3 regions of the Mesorhizobium sp. M0011 genome follow, and region 3 is predicted to be linked to each of the others. Evidence: riboswitches for the same ligand, from Rfam matches in the RefSeq annotation. Region 3 holds a riboswitch; each other region holds the start of a gene.
The links. Region 3 has a riboswitch for cobalamin ahead of metE (5-methyltetrahydropteroyltriglutamate--homocysteine S-methyltransferase). Riboswitches for the same ligand answer to the same signal wherever they lie in the genome.
Positions count from the first base shown of each region.

Region 1: another riboswitch for cobalamin. It lies ahead of NKK51_RS22290 (aromatic ring-hydroxylating oxygenase subunit alpha); the one in region 3 lies ahead of metE (5-methyltetrahydropteroyltriglutamate--homocysteine S-methyltransferase).
Region 2: another riboswitch for cobalamin. It lies ahead of NKK51_RS06895 (DUF1636 family protein); the one in region 3 lies ahead of metE (5-methyltetrahydropteroyltriglutamate--homocysteine S-methyltransferase).

Region 1 is NZ_JAMYVQ010000022.1:14,382-17,651, forward strand. Features, by position in the region: gene NKK51_RS22275 (DUF680 domain-containing protein) at 1-54, opposite strand, end outside; gene NKK51_RS22280 (DUF680 domain-containing protein) at 123-323, opposite strand; gene NKK51_RS22285 (DUF680 domain-containing protein) at 395-592, opposite strand; cobalamin riboswitch at 1,099-1,300, shown strand; gene NKK51_RS22290 (aromatic ring-hydroxylating oxygenase subunit alpha) at 1,416-2,663, shown strand; gene NKK51_RS22295 (FAD-binding oxidoreductase) at 2,689-3,270, shown strand, end outside.
Region 2 is NZ_JAMYVQ010000004.1:274,405-277,674, reverse strand. Features, by position in the region: gene NKK51_RS06900 (winged helix-turn-helix domain-containing protein) at 62-1,261, shown strand; cobalamin riboswitch at 1,292-1,495, shown strand; gene NKK51_RS06895 (DUF1636 family protein) at 1,534-1,962, shown strand; gene cobW (cobalamin biosynthesis protein CobW) at 1,965-3,017, shown strand; gene NKK51_RS06885 (cobaltochelatase subunit CobN) at 3,036-3,270, shown strand, end outside.
Region 3 is NZ_JAMYVQ010000033.1:23,252-26,521, reverse strand. Features, by position in the region: gene NKK51_RS27100 (trehalose-6-phosphate synthase) at 1-56, shown strand, start outside; partial or broken gene NKK51_RS27095 (alpha,alpha-trehalose-phosphate synthase (UDP-forming)) at 53-859, shown strand; cobalamin riboswitch at 1,468-1,670, shown strand; gene metE (5-methyltetrahydropteroyltriglutamate--homocysteine S-methyltransferase) at 1,766-3,270, shown strand, end outside.

The DNA.
Region 1 (3,270 bases), on a different contig from region 3:
CGCGCTGCCGGTGATGGCCAGAACGGCGGCGGCAGCAATAAGGATCTTGTTCATTTTAATCTCCTGAATTCTGGATTTCGCCAGGACGGCAGACACAGCTGCCGTCGCTTGCGAATTGGTTATTAGCGACCGAAGAGGTTACGGTCGCTGCCCTGAGCGGGCGTCTGGGCAGTCGATTCCGCGGTCTTGGTGGAAGCCGTGTACGACTGGTCCACCGTGGCGGCAGGCTGGTTGGAGCCGTTCGAACCGTAGTTGTCGCTGCCGGCGAAAGCGCTGCCGGAGATGGCCAGAACGGCGGCGGCAGCAATGAGGATCTTGTTCATCTTAAATACTCCTGAATGTCTGAATTTCGCCAGGGCGGCGGGCGAGCCCGCCGTCGACTGGGAATCGGCTGTTAGTTGTTGTCGAAGAGGTTGCGGTCAGCACCCTGGGCAGGCGCCTGAGCAGCCGGTTCCGACTTCTTGGTCGAAGCGGTGTACGAGCTGTCGACAGCAGTGGCTGCCGCGGCGTTCGAACCGTAGTGGTCGCTACCAGCGAAGGCGCTGCCGGAAATGGCCAGAAGGGCTGCGGCAGTGAGAATGATCTTTTTCATTTTTGTACTCCAGTATCGTCTTTTTCCGTCCGTCTAGCGGCGTGTCTTGGAAATGAAATCGCGTCGTTCGGACAGCCCCGATGTGGGAGGGCAACCCCGCCTTTTCCAATCACGAAGTTGTTCCGTGTGGACCATGAATCCACACCTTGAAATTGTGCCAAGGGAATCTACGGTATATTTTTCTTCTTTAAATCAGCATGTTAAGTGTAACCGCTGGATGGATCACTGACTGTTTCAGAGGCCCAGCGTTCACACCGTCCTGCACGCACCGTCAACAGAAACGAACCGTTCGGTTCGATTTTAGATCGAGCTAATAGTCACTTTTCGAAACCGTTAACCTTTTTTGACCCCGCCAAGGGGTCCGATTCGGGGATATCGCAGCCGGCAAAATGGTCATCCGGGAGGTGGATTTCAGCCCGCGACGGTCTGCGGGAACGTTCGCAGGCCGTGTCGCGCCGCATGGATACGATGTCGTTTTCATGCCGACGGCGCGCCCCCGATCGTGGTTAGATCATACCATCTCAGGTGCCGCTTCGTGACGACGAGGCGGAGAATTGGGAAGCCGGTCAGAATCCGGCGCTGCCCCCGCAACGGTGGTGGAGTTCAAGTCGCAACGGGAGACCACTGGGCAACTGCCTGGGAAGGTGTCGCGATGGTCCGCAAGGACAACTCCAGAGCCCGGAAACCAGCCCGAGATTGTTAGACTCGACTGATCGCGGTGGGCGGTCAAGAGGTGGATAGCGCATGTCTGGCACCTAGCCGGCCTGCGTTTCAATCCTTCCTCCATCACCACCAGTTCAGTCCTTAGAAACGAGGACAGGACATGGATACCCGCAACGACATGCTGAGGCTCCTGAAGGGGCGCCGGCAAGGCTTTTCGCTGGAGCAGCCCTTCTACACCGATCCGGACTACTTCAAGCTCGACATGGAGCTGATCTGGTATCGCGACTGGCTGTTCATCGGCCATGATTGCGAACTGCCGAAGCCGGGCAGCTACATCACCGTGCAGATCGGCGACTATCCGGTGGTCCTTGTCCGCGACCAGCACGGCAAGATCAACGCCTTCCACAATTCCTGCCGCCATCGCGGCAGCCGTGTATGCAACACGGAGAAGGGCACGGCGGCAAAGCTCGTCTGCCCCTATCACCAGTGGACCTATGAGCTGGACGGCCGCCTGCTGTTTGCCCGCCAGATGGCCGACGGTTTCGACAAGAGTGATTTCAGCCTGAAGCCGGTCGCCTGCGAGAGCGTCGGCGGCTACATCTTCATCTGTCTGGCCAAGGAGCCGGCGGATTTCGCGCCGATGCGGGCGATGATCGAACCCTATCTTTTGCCGCACCGGTTGCGTGAAGCAAAGATCGCCTTCGAGAGCACGATCGTCGAGAAGGGCAACTGGAAGCTGGTCTGGGAAAACAACCGCGAGTGCTATCACTGCGCCGCCAATCATCCTGAGCTGTGCAAGACCTTCCCCGAGGCTCCGACCGTGACCGGCGTCAACGGCGCCGACAGCGACCCTGAAATGGTCGCGCACTGGGCCAAATGCGAGGCATCAGGCCTGCCGAGCAAATTCCGCATCGATCCGGCAGGGCAGTACCGCGCCACCCGCGCGCCGCTGCTGCGCGATGCCGTCAGCTACACCATGACGGGAAAACGGGCGGTCCAGAAGAACCTGTCCGACAGCGTTTCAACCGACCGCATCGGCTCCTTGCTGCTTTATCATTATCCGACAACCTGGAACCATATCCTCGGCGACCATGCCGTCACCTTCCTCGTGCTGCCGATCAGTGCCACGGAAACCGCGGTGACGACAAAATGGCTCGTCCACAAGGATGCGGTCGAAGGCGTCGACTACGATCTCGCTGAGCTCACCCATGTCTGGACCGAGACCAACGACCAGGACCGTCGCATCGTCGAGGAAAACGCCTTCGGCATCTTGTCGCCGGCCTACGAACCAGGCCCCTATTCGGAGCTGCATGAGGGCGGCGTGATCCAGTTCGTCGAGTGGTACGCGTCGTTCATCGGACCGCGCCTTGCAGAAGGCGACCGGCCGGCCCTGCGCAGCGTCGCCTAGCCCAGGGGACAAGAGGATGAATGCGATGACGGACCTTGGCCTCTATCGCCATCTCGACCAGATGACGCCCTGGAACGACAGGCTGCAGGTGCTGGAAGTGATCGGCGTCAGTGACGAAGCGCCTGACGTGAAGACCTTCACCTTCCGCTCCGACAACCAGACCTGGTTCCGCTACAAACCGGGCCAGTTCGTGACGCTGGAATTGCCGACATCGGACGGGCCGCTGATGCGCACCTACACGCTGTCGTCCTCGCCGTCGCGGCCGTTCTCGATCGCGGTGACGGTCAAGGCGCAGGCGGGCAGCACCGGTACGCGCTGGATGTTCGACCATCTGACGCCCGGTTCGCACGTCAAGGCCTATGGGCCGACCGGCGACTTCTCGCTGCACAGCCACCCGGCGGCCAAATATCTGTTCATTTCGGCCGGCTCCGGCGTGACGCCGATGATGTCGATGCTGCGCTGGCTGAACGACTGCGCGCCATGGACCGATGTCGGCTTCGTCAACTGCGCGCGCCGCCCGGAAGAGATCATTTTCCGCAAGGAACTCGAGCTGCTCGGCAGCCGCATGCCCGGCCTGTCGCTCGGCTTCATGATCGAGGAGCGGTCG
Region 2 (3,270 bases), on a different contig from region 3:
CTAGCATGGGTTGGAATCAGCCTTTCGACCCTCGGTCAAAACACTTCAAAGTGATGCCTGCATGAAGGAAAAGATCTCGCTCCCCACGGCCCGTCGCATCGCGCTTGCCGCCCAGGGGTTCCTCGATCCCCGCCCGACCGGTACGCCCGACCGCCGGCATTTTGCCCGCACCCTCTCCCGCACCGGCCTGCTGCAGATCGATTCCGTCAGCGCCGTGGTGCGCGCTCATTATATGCCGCTCTATTCGCGCCTTGGCCCCTACCCGTTCTCGCTGCTCGACAACGCGGCCGTGACGCGCAAGCGCACTGTTTTCGAATACTGGGCGCACGAGGCCTCCTTCCTGCCGGTCGAGACATACCCGCTGATGCGCTGGCGCATGCAGCGCGCCGAGCGCGGCGAGGAAATGTATCTGGGGCTCGCCAAATGGGGCCGCGAGCACGCCGGCTACATCGAAGAGATCTACCGCCAGGTCGCCGAGCGCGGCCCGATCGCCGCTTCCGCGCTGGAGGGCCAGAAAGGCTCGGGCGGCTGGTGGGGCTGGAGCCATGCCAAGCACGCCTTCGAATGGCTGTTCTGGGCCGGCCGCATCACCACGGCGCACCGTCGCGGGTTCGAGCGTTTCTATGATCTGCCCGAGCGCGTGCTGCCGCAGGCGGTCCTCGACCTTCCAGTGCCGACGCCTGAGGACGCGCACCGCGAATTGCTGCGCATTTCCGCCCGCGCCCACGGCGTGGCGACTTCAGGCGATTTGCGCGATTATTTCCGGCTGTCGCCCGCCGACATGAAAGGCCGGCTGGAGGAGCTCGTCGAAACAGGCGAGTTGATGCCGGTGCGTGTCGAAGGCTGGGACAAGCCGGCCTATCTTCACCGGGACGCCCGCCAGCCGCGCAAAGTCGAGGCCCGCGCCCTGCTGGCACCCTTCGATCCGGTCGTCTTCGAGCGTTCGCGCACCGAGCGGCTGTTCGACTTCCACTACCGCATCGAGATCTACACGCCGGCCGACAAGCGGCAATACGGCTATTATGTCCTGCCGTTCCTGCTCGGCGACAGGATCGTGGCACGCGTCGACCTCAAGGCCGATCGCCCGGCCAGCATACTGCGCGTCCATGCGGCCTATGCGGAGCCCGGTGCACCGCCTGAAACCGCTGCAGAGCTGTTCGAGGAATTGAAGCAGATGCAGGGCTGGCTCGGTCTCGAACGCATCGAAGTGACGCCTGCCGGGGATTTGGGGCCGGCGCTGGCCGACATCGCCGTGTCGTAAGCTCGCGTTGACACCGCCGCCCGCAAAAGCCTAAATCCGGTTCCAGATGGTCCCTTGCCCGCAACGGCAAGGGCTAAGAGGGAATGCGGTGCGGGGCAAAATCCCAAATCCGCGGCTGTCCCCGCAACTGTAAGCGAAGAGCCAAGGCCGAAAGCCACTGGGGAGTTCCCGGGAAGGCGGCTACCAAGGCGATGACCCGCGAGCCAGGAGACCTGCCGTCTGCGACTTTAGAATCCGATCGCCCGGCGGGTTTCCGGGCAAGGAGCACGATCTTGGACCACGACAGCAGTTTTTCGGCTGGCACAGCGGATATCTCGTCCGGCCATGATGATGCCTTGGCCGGCGTCACCATCATCGTCTGCGCCTCCTGCCGCGATGAGACCGGCGCCGACGCTCATCCCCGCGCCGGCGAATTGCTGGCGGACGACACGCGCCGCGCCGCATCTGGCGACGACATCCGCATCCGCAGCGTCGAATGCCTCGGCAATTGCAAGCGCCGCCTCAGCGCCGCCATCCTGCGCGACGGTTGCTGGAGCTATGTCTTCGGCGACCTGACAGCGACCAGCGGCGCCGACCTCATCACGGGTGCCAAGCTTTTCGCCACCTCGATCGACGGTCTGATCCCGTGGCGTGGCCGTCCCGATAGCCTGAAGCGCGGCCTCGTTGCCCGCATCCCTCCCCTAGACCTGCTGAAGGATTGACCATGACTGCCCCAGATTCGCCTGCGAACCTCTCCCGCGTTCCCTGCACCGTCGTCACCGGCTTCCTCGGCGCCGGCAAGACGACGCTGGTCCGTCACCTCCTGGAAAACGCCGGCGGCAAGCGCATTGCCATCATCGTCAACGAATTCGGCGACATCGGCATCGACGGCGAGATCCTCAAGGGCTGCGGCATAGACACCTGCCCGGAGGAAAATATCGTCGAACTGGCCAATGGCTGCATCTGCTGCACCGTCGCCGACGATTTCGTCCCGGCGCTCGACAAGATCCTCGCGCTGACGCCGAGGGTCGACCACATCCTGATCGAGACTTCGGGCCTGGCGCTGCCCAAGCCGCTGGTCCAGGCCTTTCAATGGCCGAGCGTGAAGAGCCGCGTCACAGTCGACGGCGTCATCGCCGTGGTCGACGGGCCGGCACTGGCCGAAGGCCGCGTCGCCAACGACATGAATGCCTTGCAGGCGCAGCGCGCCGGGGACGAGACGCTCGACCATGACGATCCGGTGGAAGAAGTGTTCGAGGATCAGATCGCCTGCGCCGACCTGATCATCCTGTCGAAGAGCGACCTGATGGACGCCGCCGGCACCGCCCGCGCCAACGCCATCATCAACGAACATTCCGCCCGCGCGGTGAAGATCGTGCCGACGTCGCATGGCAAGGTCGATCCCTCCGTGCTGCTCGGTCTCGGTCTCGCCGTCGAGGACGACATCGAAAACCGCAAGTCCCACCATGACGGCGCATTCGACCATGAGCATGACGACTTCGACACCTTCATCGTCGACATTGCCTCGATCGCCAATCCGGACGAGTTGGCAAAGCGCGTCGCCACCGTCGCCGAAGAAGAGAACGTGCTGCGCGTAAAAGGCTTCGTCGAGGTCGGCGGCAAGCCCATGCGGCTCTTGCTGCAGGCCGTCGGGCCGCGCGTCAATCATTACTATGACCGCGCCTGGACCGCGCAGGACGACCGCCGCTCGCGTCTCGTCGTCATCGGCCTGAAGGGGCTGAACCGCCCGGCGATCGAGCGTATACTCGCCGGCTGATCTCGGACACGGGTTGCGATGCACATCCTCACCACGACATCCGCCTCGCTCGACGACCTCGCCGAGCCGGTCGATCTGCGGCAGGCGCCGGCGGATATCGTGGCCCTGTCCTTCACCGACAGCGACCTCGCCGGACTGGCGGCAGCCTGGAAGGCCGATGCCGGCCGCCTGCCCTCGATGCGGCTGGCTGCCCTGCGTGACCTGCGCCATCCCATGTCCGTCGACCTCTGGGTCGACAGCGTCGCCCGTCACG
Region 3 (3,270 bases):
TAATGAAATGTATGCTCGAGTATGATCTGCTCGGTTTCAGACCGACCGTGATGTGAGCAATTTCCTCGCCTGTGTCCAATCTCATTTGGGGCTGGAGAGCAAGAACGGGGCCGTTTTCTCGGACCATGGCCAGACGCAATGCCAAAAGTTTCCTATAGGTATCGATCCGAAGCGATTCGAACAGTGTGCCGCAGATTCGCTTGAGGCGCAGAAAGCCTACATTTCGCAGCTGAAACTTGGTGGAGCAAAGCTAGTTATCGGCGTCGATCGGCTCGACTACACCAAGGGCATCGACAATCGGATTAAAGCTTTCGATCTGCTGGCAGTCGAGCCGCAACGTGTCTCGCTCTTGCAAATCGCAACTCCCTCACGTGGCGACATCCAAGCGTACAGCGAATATCGGCGCGACGTCGAAAGACTCGTCAATTAAGTCAACAACCGGCATGGCACGGACGAGTGGATGCCGATTATCTATGAGAACAGGTCGTTCACCCAAGCTGAGATCGCGGGTCTTTACAGAGCCGCGCGTGTTTGCGTTGTGACGCCGTTGCGCGATGGCATGAATCTTGTGGCGAAAGAATACATTGCTGCACAAGATCCGAGCGACCCTGGCGTTCTGGTGTTATCGAAGTTTGCCGGCGCGGCCGAAGACTTCGGCGAGGACGCCCTGCTGGTAAATCCGAGGCTCTCCGACGAGATAGCTACCGCGATCTCAAGAGCGGCCAGGACTTCGTTCGGCAACTGGACAGCAGCCGGGTTACGGTCCCTGCGGATCACTTCCACTATGTTGGCTTGGGCTGGATCAGCGAGGCCCAAATGCCTTCGTATCGGACCGAGCCAGAATTGCACACCGCGCTGACGCGTGCACTGGATAAAAACTGGGTCCTGCCGATCGTATGATGCAGAATATGAAGCACGCGAGCTTTGCCTGCATTTGCGCATCCCTCAATGCCGAGCGCTTGGAGAGAGAGATACTTATACTGACCGCCTGAATGCGGCTTAAGCGGCTTATCGGGACCACAGTCGGGCTTTGCATCAGACCCTTGAGCCAGGCCTCCGCCTCCGCCAGTGTGGTCTCTTGCCGCCGAGCGGAGTCATCACGATTGCCTAGTCACCCGTGATGACGACTGGCGTGCCAATTCCCGCGGTTTGGCGCTCACCCCGAGAAAACCGCTTCTACCACGCACGCACGGCTTGCCGCCGCATCGTTAAACATCGCCACCAATGCGATCTTCTGCGTTCTAACGACGTTGTCACGCGCTTGAAGTCTTGTCCGAAATCCTTCATCGGCGACCTGCGAGGGATGTCGCAGCCCGACAGGGATCCATTAGTTGGACAATGGTGGCAGCGGAGCAGCGCCGCCAATGGGCGACTGAATATTTCACAATGTTAGACAAGCGTAAAAGCGAACTCACATAACGACATAAACATTTCGTTATGCGTCATTGACAAAAGAGCGGACTGCTGTGATTGTCTGCGTGTCGTGGTTCTCGCGTGCGGCGCTGCCGCAGCGGAGCTAAGAGGGAAGCCGGTGCAATGCCGGCGCTGCCCCCGCAACTGTTAGCGGCGAGCCAACCCCCAGTCATGTCACTGAGGCGAATACCCTCAGGAAGACGGGTAGAGGCTATGACCCCGCGAGCCAGGAGACCTGCCACGGCGAATTACGTCCACGGGCGGGGTGTCTCGGTGGCCGCTGCAAGCCGGCGTTCGTGCCGGTCTGCTAGCGCCTTCCTTGTCATCGGCGCCCCAACCATCGGGGTATGACATGACTGACTCTCAGGAAATTCCTGTAGCAACGCTCGGCGTGCCGCGCTTCGGTCGTCGGCGAGAACTGAAATTCGCGCTTGAAAGCTACTGGTCCGGAACATCGTCCGCTGGCGACCTTCTCACGACGTCGAAGGCGCTCCGTGCCGCTAGCTGGGAAGAGCAGCGCGATCGCGGCGTGTCGAAAATCCCGTCGAACGACTTCTCGCTTTACGACCATGTGCTCGACACCGCAGCCATGGTCGGGGCCGTTCCATCCCGTTACGGCTGGAATAGCGGCGAGGTCCCACTTGACATCTACTTCGCAATGGCGCGCGGCAACCAGGGTCAGACGGAGGATTGTGGACACGCTGGTCACCAGGAGGAGGCTCATGGACCTGGTGTAACCGCGATGGAAATGACCAAGTGGTTTGACACCAACTACCACTACATTGTGCCGGAACTCGATGATGATCAGACGTTCGCCCTCTCGTCATCGAAGCCGGTCGATTACTTCCTCGAGGCCAAAGCTCTCGGCATTCACACACGCCCAGTCATCCTTGGACCCATCACCTTCCTCAAGCTGGCGAAATCGCCTGCCGAGGGGTTCGGTCCCATCGCGCTCCTACCGCGGCTGCTGCCCGTTTACGAGCAAGTCCTGCAGAGGCTGAAGCTGTCGGGAGCCGACTGGGTGCAGATCGATGAGCCAGCGCTTGTCCTCGATCTGAACCCGAACGAACGAGCTGCGTTCGAATTCGCCTATGGCCAGCTGTCGAAAGCCGCGCCCGAGCTGAAGATCATGCTGGCTACGTATTTCGGGTCGCTGGGAGACAATCTCGAAACCGCGGTTTCTCTGCCCTTGGCCGGGCTGCATATTGATCTCGTGCGCGCTCCCGAGCAGCTGGAAACGGTGGGTCGGCTCGCTCCGAAGGATCTGGTGCTCTCGCTTGGCTTGATCGATGGCCGCAACGTCTGGCGTGCGAACCTGCCCGCCATTCTCGACCGCATCAAACCGATCGTCGCCGGCTGGCCCTTGGACCGCGTCGAGATCGCGCCTTCTTGCTCGATGCTGCATGTGCCGATTGATCTGCGCATGGAGACGGAACTCGACGCCGACATCAGGTCGTGGCTCGCCTTCGCGGCCCAGAAGACCGACGAGCTGGTCTTGCTGGCCCGGGCCCTGTCCCAAGGCAGGGATGCGGTGGCAGGCGCGTTGAAAGCGTCTGCCGAGGCTGCCGCCACGCGCGTGACATCCACGAGGATCCATGACCCGCTTGTTCAGGGGCGGATCGCTAGCATTGAGGACAGCGCGAAGCGACGAGAGAGCGCTTTTGGCGAGCGCTCCAGAGTCCAAGCCGGCTCACTCGGGCTGCCGCCGTTCCCGACGACGACCATCGGGTCCTTCCCGCAGACGCCGCAGGTACGCAAGGCGCGGGCCGCTCATGCGAAGGGCCAGCTGAGCTATGTCGACTATGAGACGTTCCTGAAGAAGGAGATCGAGGCTGCAATTCGCTGGCAGGAAGAGAT